Regions from separate parts of the Pantoea sp. GW821-FHT03E06 genome, predicted to be linked through region 3. Evidence: predicted binding sites of a transcription regulator. Region 3 holds the regulator's gene; each other region holds the start of a gene.
The links. The regulator LexA, encoded in region 3, represses DNA repair genes until DNA is damaged. The targets are predictions, from matches to a motif close to TNCTGTATGTACATACAGNA.
Positions count from the first base shown of each region.

Region 1 (5,141 bases), 1.3 Mb from region 3:
CACGGGAAGATCGGATAAACGTGTTGTATATGCCGGTGAAAGCATCTCACGCTTCATTGCCCAGGGCTTCTGGATACCCTGTCCGGCAAACCATAACGCACCGCGCTGGTGGGCGTTCATCTTGTCGATCAGTGCCATTAGCTGCTCGCTGTTGTGACGCGGCTGATATTCGGCAAACAGGTCGAACTGCGCCACGCCATCGCTGAAAAAATCCCCCAGCATCACGCCGCCTTTCATGTAGCGCTTACCGGGAACCCAGATGCGATCCAAACAGTTGAGCGTCGCTTGAATGATGTCACGACTATCGGCAGTTGGCGTAATAAGCGTCTGGCTAGCGGCATTCGCATAATAGGGATGATGCGGATCGTGTGGGCTGGTGCGAATAAAGGTGCCAATATGGCGACAATATTGCCGCTCGCTGCGCAGCTTTTCGGCGGCGCGGGCAGCGTAATTGGCAATAGCCTCGCGCATATCGTGATAGTCGGTAATGCGGTCGCCAAACGAGCGCGAGCACAATATATTTTGCCGATTCGGGACCACCTCATCAAACGCCAGGCAAGGCTCACCGCATAATTCACGTACGGTGCGCTCCAGAACCACGCCGAAGTGTTTGCGGATCAACGCTGTGGGCGTTTCAGCTAACTGCAGCGCGGTATCAATGCCCATGAGATTGAGCTTTTTCGATAAGCGGCGACCGACACCCCATACCTCTTCAACCTTGACCCGCTTCATCAATTCACGCTGGCGCAGCGGTGCGGAAAGATCCATCACATTCTCGGCTTTGGTCCAGCGCTTGGCGGCCCAGTTGGCCAGTTTGGCGAGGGTTTTGGTGGGGGCAATACCGACCCCCACGCGCAGATGCGTGTCCTGATAGATGCGATCGCGAATATCCCGCCCCAGCTGTTCTAGCGTCATACAGGCGTCGATGCCGGTGACATCAACAAAGGCTTCATCAATGGAGTACTCGTCGACGCGTGTGGAGATCAGCGCCAGCGTCTCCATCACGCGCCGCGACATATCGCCATAAAGCGCATAGTTGGAGGAGAACACCACCACGTTATGGCGCGTTAACTCTTCGCGATGTTTAAAGTAGGGCGCACCCATTTTAATGCCGAGCTTTTTGGCTTCTTTACTCAGCGAAATAATACAGCCGTCGTTGTTGGACAGCACCACAATCGGTTTGCCGCGCAGATCCGGGCGAAACACGGTTTCGCAGCTGGCGTAGAAAGAGTTCACGTCCACTAAGGCGAACATTAGCGGCCCAACGTTTTGATCACGTGTTTGACGATGCCGAAGACTTCGAACTGATCCACATCGGGAATGGGGATGATCGCATGGGCCGCATTCATGGGTTTGAGGTGCAGGTAGGGCCGCAGCATAAGTTGTTTGACGGTGAATTCACCCGAGAGAGAGGCGACCACAATATCGCCGTGCCTGGGCTTGGGGGAGCTGTCTACCACCAGCAGGTCCCCCTCCGCAATACCGCCTTCAATCATGGAATCACCGCTTACTCTGATGAAGTAGGTTGAACTGGGGTGATCCACTAAAAAGTGGTTGAGGTCGATGCGCTGTTCAACGTAGTCCTGAGCCGGTGAGGGAAAGCCACAGGGCACCCGACTAATGAATAAAGGGAAGTCTACAATGGCGCGGATTTCCGCGGGCTGATAAAACTGCATGGCTGCGATCTCAAATTATTACTGTATGTGTATACAGTAATATCGAGTGGGCAGGTTGATCAAGCCAGTACCGGCGACTATCTGCAAAACACTTGGCAGGAAAGGGAATTTAATTTTAGTGAAAGTCCGCGGCTTGCCCATGCAGAGGCAAGCCATAAACGGGATACGAAGGCTAAATCATCATCCCCAAAATCTGCAGCGTGCTCTGCTGCGAAGCGGTGATGAATGGAATGTCTTTGATGTGTTGCATGCCGAAGGCTTCATAGAACTTACGTGCGCGGACATTCTCGCCTAATACTTCCAGCCACAAGTAGCCTTCGCGCTTATCGCGTGCCTCATTAATAATGCTCTCGAACATCCATCTGCCGTAATTCTTGCCGGTTTCTTCCGGGTTGAGATACAGCTTGTTCAGCAGTGCGCCGCTCATGCCTGAATCCGGTACCGGTGTGTTCCAGGTGACTTTGGCAAAGCCAATGGGTTTGTCCGTCTCGGCGATAAGCCAGCTCTCATTCGGTGCGGCCAGACTGCTGGCAAGCTCGATGAGGCCGTACTCTTTGTCGATAAAGGCATCCAGTTCTTCTGCGGAAACCCACATATGCTTGAAATGCGCACTGTAGGTCATGCGTCCCAGCTGGTGCAGCAGCTCTGCATCCTCCGCCTGGGCTTTACGTATGGTGAACTCCATGCCAGCTATCCTTTCTCATTCTTGTTATTAACCTTATCGTCGGTCATCACAATCATGACCGAAGGGCACTTACCATAGCGTGTTAGTAACAAAAACCCAAGAAAACAGGCGATTACTGTTAACAAATGCGCGCAGCAACGGCGTCGATCTTTATCTTCTTACTCAATGACCCGATAATACCGTAATGCCGAACAGTTAAGCGCCGTCTCACATCACCGCACCTTCCGTAGCGGCGCGATTTATCGCGCAATACATTGCGCCGCTACAAGGTGTGCTCTCGGTAATGAGGGTTTTCATGTCTTAACTGACAACCATTACCCGATAATACCGCAGTATCGTTGCAGCACGCGCTGCGTAAGGCGGGAAGCCGATGATCTATAGTTAACACTGAGAAGCAAGCGTAAGCCCATATTCTCAGGAGGTAAAAGATGTCAGATTCGCAACCTAAAATTATCGGTGAAGCGGCCTACGCCTTGCTGGTACGTCGCGAGGAAGTCAACGTCTACTCGCTGCTGGCCGAACTTGCGCGCATGTCGGAAAACGAGAAAAGTCGTCAGCGGCTGGAGCGCATTGCGCATGCCCGCCAATGGTTAATGGCGCATCGTCAGCCGGCAGAAAGCGATAATCGCGCCCATTCGGCGTTACGTGGCCTGAGTCGACAGGAAGGGAGCGTTAGAATGCCCTCTGCGGATGGAGACGACAGTTGACGCCACAGGGCTCACGCGCCGGTCGCTGCCGGCGCTGGGCTCACGAATTTGGAAATAATAAGTTTCCAATTATCCGAATCCGCTCCCATTAGCACTTTTTGCAACAAACACCCCCGTATAAGTTCAGTAAGCTTTTTGTACAGCTTTAGATTAACCTGTACAACTTTCATTAGGTCAGCTGACCTAACATTTTAATTTATTGGGGTCAATTATGCGTCAGAACGGATATACGCCAAGTTCAGTCGAGGCCATTGCCAACTATTTCAGCAAAGCGTCTCTGCCATCGCAGCAAGAAACATTAGGACAGGTCGTGGTCGAAATCCTGCGTGAAGGACGTAATCTGAACCGCAAATCGCTTTGCACCAAGCTTCTGCGCAGACTTGAACTCGCTTCCAATGCGGAAGAAGAGCACCATTATCATCAGTTAATCGGTCTGTTGTTCGAACGTGAAAGCTAAGAACTGATTTGACGTCCAGGTTGTACAACTATAAGACTTTACTCTGATAACGCACTTCCTTGTGTATGACCTGCGACAGGCTGTACTGCGCTACACTGACTTGTGTAGCGCACCCATTTTGCCGTGTGCCGGGTTGAGGGCGAAGCGGCATTCAGAGATTCGTTATGAATAGAAGTGAATACCAGAAAATAATCGATGAAATAATCGGGGAAGCGGCGCTAGTGCTGTTGCAAAAGGCGGGGCCGGTAAATACTCAAGCGCTGATTGATCAGCTTATATGTATGAAAGAGCAGAGCACCGACCACGAACAGCGTGAAGCGATTATCGCCGCTATTACCGATGTGCGTAACAGCATCCTGGCGGGTAAGAAACTGCGGGAAGAGCAACCAAACAGGGACAATGTTCTGCCGCTATTTGGTGATAAGGAACAGTCTGGCAGCAACCGCAAGCATTAAGCGTTTGCCTCGTGTTTAGTGAATTATCATTTGAACGTATCGCTATCAGTACGGGACTGGAATCATGTCGGAAAATCACGACCTCTACTCTGCACTGCCTGACATTGAGTTGGCAGAGCATTTTCGCAATGCAGACAGCAGCCTAAAGCATGAATCGGCAGTATTGGATAGAGTTATTCGCCACGTGCTGGCCACCGAAGGGCGCGTCAGTAATAAATCGATCATTCTCTGCCTGATTATGGCACTGGAATCTGCGGATACCGATGCCGAAGGCGATATCCTGCGTAGAACGCTGGAAATCGTTGTGGGCTATACGCCAGACGATGCCTGATAGTTGATTTTTGTCCCCCCAGCCGTGGGGGGCAATTTAGTGCATCATACCTGCCAGTAACCGCATCGCGGCATCGCACAGGCGCTGCAATTCTTTATCCTTTGTCCCTGACTTCATTACATGAAGCGATAAAGAAATATCATGCGCTTTGAAAACGCGCTCCTCCCTGATGAACTCCGCGACGGCCATACCGATGAGCGCATAAAGGTCCGGTGTTGGACGGTTTTCATCTCTCAACATCACCTCCGATGCTTGTATATATATACAGTCTGGCATAGGGAAATAGGCGGCGATACCTTTTTCGTGCGTTGTGTTGAGGGAAGGAATAAATAAGCGAAGCGTTAATTAGGCGATAATGTTTGATAAATGCGCGGGTTAAGCCAAAATATTAGCGTGAAAAATTTACTCTTTTTTCAATAGCGCCGCTTTCTGTTTCGCTCTATCAATGTTAAATCTGTGTAACCAGGTGCGAAACTGCTTCAGCTGGGCTTGTGAGGAGCTTTCATTAGAAAGCGTGCAAATATAAAGCTGACTCTGCGTATGATTATTCATACCCAGCGCATAGAATTCACTTTTATTTTCACGGTGTTGCAACTCAATTCCCGTGAAATGCATTTCTTTGCGCAAATGCAGAATAGCTTCGAACTTTTTAAAGTCCATCATCATGCCCTTATTATTCTAAGTTGATAGCAAGAGGAGCTGGCTTCATATAGCGTAAACCTATGCAGAGAGTAAGCCAGCACATGTTGAACTGAGTCGCTTAAATCACGGATAGCCACGTTTCGCGACGGATCGCTTCAGCCATTTACGTTTACTCCCGCTTTGCTTAT
Region 1 covers NZ_JBWKUG010000001.1:1,705,005-1,710,145, forward strand. Annotated here, with positions in the region: gene umuC (translesion error-prone DNA polymerase V subunit UmuC) at 1-1,254, opposite strand, end outside; gene umuD (translesion error-prone DNA polymerase V autoproteolytic subunit) at 1,254-1,676, opposite strand; gene AC07WB_RS07920 (GNAT family N-acetyltransferase) at 1,849-2,361, opposite strand; gene AC07WB_RS07925 (hypothetical protein) at 2,790-3,068, shown strand; gene ycgZ (regulatory protein YcgZ) at 3,280-3,525, shown strand; gene AC07WB_RS07935 (hypothetical protein) at 3,690-3,980, shown strand; gene AC07WB_RS07940 (biofilm development regulator YmgB/AriR family protein) at 4,045-4,311, shown strand; gene AC07WB_RS07945 (hypothetical protein) at 4,348-4,551, opposite strand; gene AC07WB_RS07950 (hypothetical protein) at 4,714-4,977, opposite strand; gene AC07WB_RS07955 (hypothetical protein) at 5,077-5,141, opposite strand, start outside.
Region 1: a site for LexA is predicted at 1,696-1,715, ahead of umuD (translesion error-prone DNA polymerase V autoproteolytic subunit). Genes of this name have one in related genera too.

Region 2 (5,141 bases), 930 kb from region 3:
ATGGCGCGCGCGCTGCGCCGTACGCCCGCTACCATGGTATTTATTGGCAATCTTGGTCGTGAACTGAGTCCAGCAGCGGCCAGCCTGAATGTTGCTGACAAACTGGCTATCATGGAGAAAGCCATTGGCAAACGGGTGATTGATGCGGTGGTGGTAAGTCCAGCCGCAGATATTAGCGGAGTGGAAGATCGTTTAATTATTCGCGAACCGCTGGAAGCCGCCGATATTAAATACCGTCACGATCGCCAACTGCTGCGCATTGCGCTAGAACACGCGATTCAGGCAGTTTAGTTTCCAGGTGCGCCTCAATGCGTACCCAACGAAAACCCCACGGAATTGGCGTTGGATCGCCATAAATTCCCGCGCGGTCATGGTGAGTTCACGTAGGGTCGCCATTCATGGCGACCAGGATGATGGATCAGGAAGCCGCAATAAACAGCTCGCGCAGCTGATGCAACTGATCGCGCACGCTGGCAGCTTCTTCGAACTCCAGATTCTGCGCGTGTTGCTGCATCTGCCCTTCCAGCTCGTGAATTTTCTTTTGCATCGCCTGTGGCGTAAGCGCCATATAGTTGGCTTCCGCCTCTGCCGCAGTGCGCGATGCGGTTTTACCTTTACCGCGCGTTTTAACCACGTTTTTGCCCAGCTCAAGAATATCGGTGATCTTCTTATTGAGCCCCTGCGGCACAATGCCATTCTCTTCGTTATATTTTTGCTGCTTCTCGCGACGACGTTCCGTTTCACCCATCGCGCGTTCCATTGATGGCGTGATTTTATCGGCGTAGAGAATCGCGCGCCCATTGATATTACGCGCGGCGCGACCAATGGTTTGAATCAGTGAACGCTCAGAGCGCAGGAAACCTTCTTTGTCGGCATCGAGAATCGCCACCAGCGACACTTCCGGCATATCCAAGCCTTCACGCAGCAAGTTGATGCCCACCAACACATCAAACTCGCCGAGGCGTAAATCGCGGATGATTTCCATACGTTCTACGGTATCGATATCCGAATGCAGATAGCGCACCTTCTCACCGTGTTCCACAAGGTATTCGGTGAGATCTTCTGCCATACGCTTGGTCAAAACGGTAACCAGCACGCGCTCATTAATCTCGACACGCTTGCGGATTTCCGACAACAAATCGTCGACCTGGGTCGCGACCGGTCGCACTTCGAGGATCGGATCAAGCAGGCCGGTTGGACGCACCAGCTGATCGATCACTTCGCTACCTGATTTTTCCAGCTCGTAATTGCCGGGTGTGGCCGACACATAAATGGTTTGCGGCGCGGACGCCTCAAACTCTTCAAACTTCATCGGGCGGTTATCCAGCGCCGACGGTAAGCGGAAGCCATACTCCACCAGCGTCTCTTTACGCGCGCGGTCACCGCGGTACATACCGCCAATTTGCGGGATCGTCACGTGCGATTCGTCAACCACCAGCAAACCGTCAGCCGGCAGATAATCAAATAAGGTTGGCGGCGGCTCGCCCGGTCCGCGACCGGACAGATAGCGTGAGTAGTTTTCAATACCGGAGCAGTAGCCCAGCTCGTTCATCATTTCGAGGTCGAACTGGGTACGCTGAGAAATACGCTGCTCTTCCAGCAGCTTATTGTTCTCCAGCAGCACCTTGCGGCGGTCCACCAGTTCGACTTTGATATCTTCCATCGCCTGCAGAATACGCTCGCGCGGCGTGACATAGTGCGTTTTAGGATAAACGGTAAAACGCGGGATCACCGAGTCAATCTGCCCGGTAAGCGGATCAAACAGCGACAGCCGCTCAACTTCTTCATCAAACAGCTCAATACGCAGCGCAATGTCGTCTGATTCGGCCGGGAACACATCGATCACTTCCCCACGCACGCGGAAGGTGCCGCGCTGGAAAGCCTGATCGTTACGGGTATATTGCAGCTCTGCCAGACGACGCAGAATGCTGCGCTGATCGATAATCATGCCGCGCGTTAAGTGCAGCATCATTTTCAAATAGAGATCGGGATCGCCCAGACCGTAAATAGCGGAAACCGACGCCACTACGATCACATCACGACGCTCCAGCAGCGCTTTGGTCGCCGAGAGACGCATCTGTTCAATGTGCTCGTTCACCGAGGCATCTTTTTCGATAAAAGTGTCGGAGCTGGGAACATAGGCTTCAGGCTGATAGTAATCGTAGTAAGAGACGAAAAACTCCACCGCATTGTCCGGGAAGAACTCTTTCATCTCGCCGTACAGCTGCGCCGCCAATGTTTTGTTCGGTGCCAAAACCATCGTCGGGCGATTGAGATCCGCAATCACATTGGCAACGGTAAACGTTTTACCTGAACCGGTTACGCCCAACAGCGTTTGATGGGCGAGTCCATCCTCCAGCCCCTCTTCCAGGCGGCGAATGGCCTCAGGTTGGTCGCCTGAAGGCTTGAAAGCGGAGTTGAGTTTAAAGGCTTTGCTCATGTTTTAGCGGTTCCAGCAGATGAAGACGGCGGGCAGGCTGCTAATTCTACTCTGCTGTGGCGAATTTGCCAGAAAAAAATACTGGACATAATCACAGTATCGTTGCACGATAATCGTTCCTGCAGGGAAATTTCTTCCGTGCATTTTAAGCGGCATGAGGCAAATGCTTGTTGCGCAATGTTATCCCCAGAGCGAGGATGCTTTTAACATTTGTCAAGAGAGTGTCATTAAATTGCAGTCCGATGACAAGGCAGATAAATCGCATGCTTGATTTTAACTAACCTGCTGTTTTAATTGAATTACACCTAAAAGCCCAGATTCTCATCATAATGGATGAAGGCCGCGAATTTACTCGCTTGCGCCCGGTTTTCAGTCGCTAATGCACAAGGTTATCCACAGTAATGGTGGATAAGTGAATCCAGCCCAAAGCCCATCAGCTGTGTATAATTTTCTTGCAGGTCGTCTTCAGGGCAAAAAAAATTTTTTTCGTCTTTTTTTTCTCACCTGTCGGATAGCCTTAACTCCCTTTTTCTCCTCTCTGCTCCCCCATTGTGAAGGGGAAACGCGCCTTTTTAATACCACTTATTCCTAAGTTATTGCCTTACGAACGATCATATGCACCAGAAACGTTAAGCCATCAGCACTGTCGAAGTGCAGCCGGTTTGTCACCGCATGGAATTGTTAAGCATTTCTCAACTTTTAAACCTTGATTTTGCCGTTTTTAGGCGCTGCTCGGTTTCTATTTCCAACCTGGCCTGGGAATTGCAGTGTTTAAAGCCAGGGAGTAACGCGTCCTCCTCGGCTTTTGCCGACGACAGCGGTGTCCATCAATCGTGCACGACTGTATGCCAGACGACACAGAGCGGGAGCATTCAGGCTAATAATCTGGAAGGAGTATGTCAGATGCTGAGTTTACGTTCGGTGAATCAGTTTTACGGTCAAAATCACATTCTGTGGGATGTGGACCTCGATCTGCCGCCGGGTACCTGTACCGGCGTGTTGGGCAGCCCAGGCATGGGTAAAACCACGTTGGTTAATTGCATTATGGGCCGCTTGCCGATCAACAGCGGCTCGATGACCTGGCAAGAAGATGGCTCGCCGCCGGAGGATTTACTGCTGCAACCGGCCGAGATGCGTGCCCGCACCGGGATTGGTTATGTCCCGCAGGGGCGGCACATTTTCTCGCAGATGAGCGTGGAAGATAACCTGCTGATTGCCCTAATGGCAGCGCAGGACGATCGCAGCCGTGCGATTCCGGAAATGGTCTTTGATCTGTTTCCGGCGCTCTATTCGATGCGCCACCAGCGCAGCGGCGAACTGCCGATGGAGCAACAGCAGCATTTGGCCCTGGCGCGCGCATTGGTGCTGCAACCCAAGCTGGTGATTCTCGATGAACCAACGGAAGGCATGTCGCCGTGGCTGGAAGAGGAGATGGGCAATCTTATCCGACGGCTTAACCGCGAATACGGTCTGACGATTCTGTTGCTGGAGCAGCACGTGTCATTCATCCGCCGCGTTGCCGACTATTTTCTGCTGCTGCATCGTGGACGCAACGTGGCGCACGGCAAAATGGCGCAGTTGGATGACATCACCGTCAATAAGTGGCTAACGGTGACGTAGATAGTACAAAACGGCATCTGGCATCGTAGGGTCGCCATTCATGGCGACCTGGATTATTGCGGCAGTGTCAAATAGCGCCCACAATCGCCTTGCTGCGCCTCATCGCTGAGGTGCGGGATCTCACCGAGGAACGGCGCGTCAATGCGCTGACGCAGCGTGGCCATATATTCCTGATGGCGTTTGCCCGGCGGCTGGATATCATTGGCAATCCAGCCCGCCAGGCATAAACCTCGCGCTTTCACCGCCTCAGCGGTAAGCAGCGCATGGTTGATGCAGCCTAACTTTACGCCCACGACCAGAATTACGGGTAGCTGCTCGGCTTCAACCCAATCTGCATAGGTCTGCGTGTCCGATAGCGGCGTAAACCAGCCGCCCGCGCCCTCCACTAACACCCATTCCGCCTGCTGCTCAAGCACACGTAAGCCAGCAGAAAGTGCGGCAAATTCAATTGGCCTGCCCTCTTCTGCACTGATGATATGCGGTGAAGTCGGCTCGACAAACGCCAGCGGATTCACCTGCTCGTAGCGTAGCGGCACGCTGCTGTAGCGCTGCAATGCCAATGCATCACTGTTGCGGACGCCTTCTTGTGTGATCTCACAGCCGGACGCCACCGGTTTATAGCCGGCGGTGCGCAATCCTGCGGCGCTCGCCGCCTGCAACAGTGCGCCGCTGGCCACGGTTTTGCCAACTTCGGTATCGGTTCCGGTAATAAACCAGCGTGTCATTTTGTTAAAACTCCATACATCAAGTGGTAGCTCAGGCGGTAACCGGTCTCATCCTGCGGCCAGTGTTGCTCAAGTGTTGCTAACTGGGTACGTGTCAGCACGCTGCTGCCGCGTCCGTCGTGCAGATGCGTAGCACCAATGCCTTTCAGGGAACGCATGGCGCTAAGCGCACTGGGGAAATGCAGCGTAACGATCTGCTGCTCTGCCTGCATCGGTAGCGTTGCGGTGGCCGCGCGCAACTGCGCTGCGCTGAGAAAACGATTGGCGTGGCGGCGACCATCCAACTGCGCCCATGCGTGATGCACTTCGTGTAGCGAACCGTCGAGCAGCGTGGAGAACAGCACCGTGCCGCCTGG
Region 2 covers NZ_JBWKUG010000001.1:1,283,173-1,288,313, reverse strand. Annotated here, with positions in the region: gene AC07WB_RS05950 (gluconeogenesis factor YvcK family protein) at 1-291, shown strand, start outside; gene uvrB (excinuclease ABC subunit UvrB) at 419-2,440, opposite strand; gene AC07WB_RS05940 (ATP-binding cassette domain-containing protein) at 3,344-4,060, shown strand; gene bioD (dethiobiotin synthase) at 4,114-4,785, opposite strand; gene bioC (malonyl-ACP O-methyltransferase BioC) at 4,782-5,141, opposite strand, start outside.
Region 2: a site for LexA is predicted at 2,520-2,539, ahead of uvrB (excinuclease ABC subunit UvrB). Genes of this name have one in related genera too.

Region 3 (5,141 bases):
TCGTCCTTAATAAGACGTCGATTACCAGCGGTAATCTTTGTTGTGGCTTTCCCAGTCTTTCACTTCGGTCTCTGCCTGATCTTTCGCATAACCGTAGCGTTCCTGGATTTTACCGACAAGCTGATCGCGTTTACCTTCGATCACGGTCATATCATCATCCGTAAGCTTGCCCCACTTCTCCTTCACTTTCCCTTTGAACTGCTTCCAGTTTCCACCAGCTTCGTCTTTATTCATAATAATCCTCCACTTCATCCTGAGTGAGACGGATACATTCTCTGTATATCAAAGAACATACCCACACGATGCGCTATTCATCTGCGCCGTATGAGTTAATTATAGTTGCCGCTTCGAAGTTTGCAGGAAATTACAGATTAATCTGTAGGTTACGCTTCGCTTATTCAGGCATTAAACCAGCTGTCGCGCTGCCAATGACCGCGCCACATCAGCCACAGCGTCACACCTCGTAGCGCCAGGAATACCGTTATCGCCAGCCATAAACCGTGGTTACCAAGCCAGGGCAATGTTAGCAGCGTCAGGCCATAACCCATGGCGGCTATCATCATGCTGTTACGCATCTCACGACCACGCGTCGCACCAATAAACATGCCATCCAGCAGATAACACCAGACGCCTATCAACGGCAATATCACCTGCCAGATGAGATATCTGTCGGCCATTTCACGCAACGCTTCCAGTGATGTCAGCATGGCCACAATCTGCGGCCCCGTGAACGCATAAATCAGGGCAAATATTGCGGCGACAAAACAGGCCTGACGGCAGGCCGCGTGCCAGATAAGTATTAATCGACTGCGATCTTTCGCGCCTACCGCTTCACCCGAGCAGGCTTCAACCGCATAAGCAAAGCCATCTAGCGCGTAGGCGGTAAAAGTGAGGAACATCAGCAATACGGCATTAACCGCCACCACATCAGGACCAATGCGCGCCCCCAGAATGGTCAGGGATGCAAAGCAGATTTGAAGCATTAAGGAGCGCAGCATGATGTCGCGATTAAGACGGAACAGCCGCGCGGCATCGCCACGCCAGCTGCTTTTTAGTAGAGCGAAATAAATACCGCGCAGTTTGAGTACGCGCGCCACCATCCACAAACCTACTCCCAGCGTGACATATTCAGCCAGCGCCGTTGCCGCCGCTGCACCGGCCACTCCCCAATGCAGCTGAAGGACAAATAAAAGGTCGAGCAGGATATTCACCAGATTCCCGACGATAAGCAATACCATCGGCGCACGCGCATATTGCACGCCTAACAGCCAACCAAGAATAACCAGATTAGCCAAGGTGGCGGGCGCGCTAAGCCAGCGAATCTCAATGAAAATTTTGGCCTGCTGCTGCACTTCTGGGCTGCCGCCCATTAATGCGGCTGCCAAACTGCTTACCGGCGTTCGCAGCACCATAAATAGCAAACCAAAAACCAAAGCAATCAACAGCGGTTGGGTCAGGGCGCGTGCCAGCGCCGTTTTGTCATTGGCACCAAACGCCTGCGCGGTAAGGCCAGTGGTACTCATGCGCAGAAACAGCAGGAGCATAAAGATAAAACTGGTTGCCGTGGTACCCACGGCGACGCCCCCAAGATAAATCGGGCTATCGAGATGACCAATAACGGCAGTATCCACCACGCCCAACAATGGAACGGTGATGTTAGAGAGGATCATCGGCAGCGCCAGCCGCCAAAGTGCTTTATCTGAAGGGGAAAACAGCTGCATCAGCCCATTCCGTTATTTGCGGTAACCAGCGTGATTGCGCCCGACAGTGCCGCAGAAAATGTCAAAAAGAAGAAACTAGCAGACTGCGGCCAGCGCAGCATACGCCGCCGCAGTAGGAGGGAATCAGGAACGAATCAGAGCCATTCGCCGTTACGCACGATCCCAACGGCCAGACCTTCAACGGTCAATGATTGCTCGCGGGTATCTACCACAATCGGTTGGAAATCGTTATTTTCCGGCAGAAGATGGACAATCGCGCCCTGCTTTTTCCAGCGTTTGACCGTGACTTCGTCATCAATGCGCGCTACGACAACCTGTCCGTTACGCACTTCCTGCGTTTTATGCACCGCCAGCAAGTCACCATCCATAATACCGATGTCTTTCATCGACATACCGCTCACACGCAGCAGGAAATCCGCGCTGGGTTTGAACAGGTTTGCATCCACCTGATAGTGCGCTTCAATATGCTCCTGTGCCAGCAGCGGCTCGCCCGCAGCGACACGACCAATTAATGGCAAGCCTTCGCTCGGCTCTTCTTCCATTAATAAGCGAATCCCGCGCGATGCGCCGGAAACAATTTCAATTACGCCTTTACGCGCCAGCGCTTTCAGATGCTCTTCAGCAGCATTGGGCGAGCGAAATCCCAGTTGCGCAGCAATTTCCGCACGCGTTGGCGGCATGCCCGTCTGGTTAATATGGTCGCGAATCAGGTCATAGACCTGTTGCTGCCGTGCAGTTAACGCTTTCATCCCGCCCCCTGGTTGTTTATACAGTCGCTGTGAGTATATACAGGTATTGGCGAAATGAAAACCGTAACAGAGGGAAAAATCAGCGGTTTGATGAATCTGGAATGGCTATCTCAAATGCGTCCAGAGCAGCACGATCCAAACAAAAAGAGCCAGTAAGATAGTCAGCAATACCGCAGCCGAGCCCATATCTTTGGCGCGCCCTGATAAGGGATGTTGCTCCTGGCCAATGCGGTCAACGACGGATTCAATGGCACTATTAAGGATTTCGACAATGACAATCAGTACCACGGAGCCAATCATCAGCACGCGGGAAATGGCGTCTACATCCAGCCAACATGCCACGATAATCGCCACCAGCGCGGCTATCGCTTCCTGGCGGAATGCCGCCTCGTGCTGCCATGCGGCACGCAGCCCCTGCCAGGAATAACCGGCTGCTTTCACTATTCTTACAATACCGGTGACGTTATTTGCCATGTTTATGGAACCCTTGATCTATTTTGACGTCAATGTGTGGGCAGTATGAGGTGGCAGAGCCACAGATCTTCGCTGCACTTTCTGGTATGCTTGCCGCGCTTTGCTAACAAGAGGCTTTAAGTTGTCTATGTCAGGTTGGCGTAAACTCTATTACAAATTATTGAATTTACCACTCTCTATTTTGGTAAAAAGTAAGGTCATTCCGACCGATCCTATCTCTGAACACGGAATCGATCCGACACGTCCAGTGATGTATGTTTTGCCTTATGATTCAAAGGCTGACTTGCTCACACTTCGTGCACAATGTCTGAAACACGATTTGCCCGATCCGCTGGCTCCGCTAGAGATCGATGGCACCTTGCTGCCGCGCCACGTGTTTATTCACGATGGCCCACGCGTTATTCCCTATTTCGTGGCCAATCCCGAATCGGTAAAGCTGTTCCACGATTATCTGGATTTACACCGCAGCAACCCGCAGCTCGATGTACAAATGTTGCCGGTCGCGGTGATGTTTGGCCGCGCGCCGGGACGTGAAACATCAGGTGAATCCACACCGCATCTGCGCGTTCTGAATGGCGTACAGAAATTCTTCGCCATTTTGTGGCACGGTCGCGATAGCTTTGTCCGCTTCTCGCAAACCGTTTCGTTACGTCAGATGGCGACCGAACACGGCACTGATAAGTCGATTGCACAGAAGCTGGCGCGTGTCGCGCGCATTCATTTTGCTCGCCAGCGTCTGGCCGCTGTGGGTCCACGTCTGCCTGCACGCCAGGATCTCTTCAACAAGCTATTGCAATCCAAGGCGATTGAAAAAGCGGTGGAAGATGAGGCGCGCAGCAAAAAGATCTCACATGAGAAAGCCCAGCAGAACGCCATCGAAATGATGGAAGAAGTGGCGGCAAACTTCTCCTACGAAGCGATTAAAGTGACTGACCGCGTGATGGGCTGGCTGTGGAGCCGGCTGTATCAAGGCATCAACGTTCACGGTGGCGAGCGCGTACGTCAGCTGGCACAGGATGGACATGAGATTGTTTATGTGCCCTGCCACCGCAGCCATATGGACTATTTGTTGCTTTCCTACGTGCTATATCATCAAGGCCTGGTGCCGCCGCACATTGCTGCAGGTATCAACCTGAACTTTTGGCCTGCGGGCCCGATTTTCCGTCGTCTTGGCGCGTTCTTTATTCGTCGTACCTTCAAGGGCAATAAACTTTATTCCACCGTGTTCCGTGAATATCTCGGCGAACTGTTTAGCCGTGGTTACTCGGTGGAATATTTTGTGGAAGGCGGCCGCTCGCGTACCGGTAGATTGTTGGATCCGAAAACCGGCACGCTATCAATGACGCTGCAAGCCATGCTGCGCGGCGGCAGCCGTCCCATCACTTTCGTGCCAATTTATATTGGTTATGAGCACGTGATGGAAGTGGGCACTTACGCGAAAGAACTGCGCGGCGCGGCCAAAGAGAAAGAGAGTTTCCTGCAGATGGTGCGCGGCTTACGTAAGCTGCGCAATCTTGGTCAGGGCTACGTCAACTTTGGCGAACCGCTGCCCTTGATGAACTATCTGAACAAAAACGTGCCGGAATGGCGTGATGCGATCGATCCTATCGAACCCCAACGTCCAGCCTGGATGACGCCAGCCGTAAATGACATTGCGGCGAAGCTGATGGTGCGCATCAACGAAGCCGGTGCCGCGAATGCCATGAACCTGTGCGTCACCGCGCTACTGGCCTCACGTCAGCGTTCACTCACTCGCGAACAGTTGATTGAGCAGCTGGAGTGCTACACCCAACTGCTGCGTAACGTGCCCTATTCGCCGGAAGCAACCGTGCCGGATATGAGCGCCGAAGCACTGCTTGATCACGCCATGGGCATGAACAAGTTCGAGACTGAGCAAGACAACATTGGCGACATCATCATTCTGCCGCGCGAGCAGGCGGTGCTGATGACTTATTACCGCAACAATATCCATCATATGCTGGTGATGCCATCGTTGATCGCCGCCATCGTGCAGCAGCATCGTGAAATCAGCGAAGCAGAGTTGCTGCGCCAGGTTAGCCTGGTGTATCCAATGCTGAAGAGCGAGTTGTTCCTGCGTTGGGATAATGCTGAGCTGCCCGCCCTGCTGAATGCACTGTGCGTAGAAATGGCGCGTCAGGGGCTGATTACACTGCAGGATGGCCAGCTCAAAATGAGC
Region 3 covers NZ_JBWKUG010000001.1:355,022-360,162, reverse strand. Annotated here, with positions in the region: gene AC07WB_RS01640 (CsbD family protein) at 22-234, opposite strand; gene dinF (MATE family efflux transporter DinF) at 399-1,721, opposite strand; gene lexA (transcriptional repressor LexA) at 1,856-2,470, opposite strand; gene AC07WB_RS01625 (diacylglycerol kinase) at 2,576-2,944, opposite strand; gene plsB (glycerol-3-phosphate 1-O-acyltransferase PlsB) at 3,072-5,141, shown strand, end outside.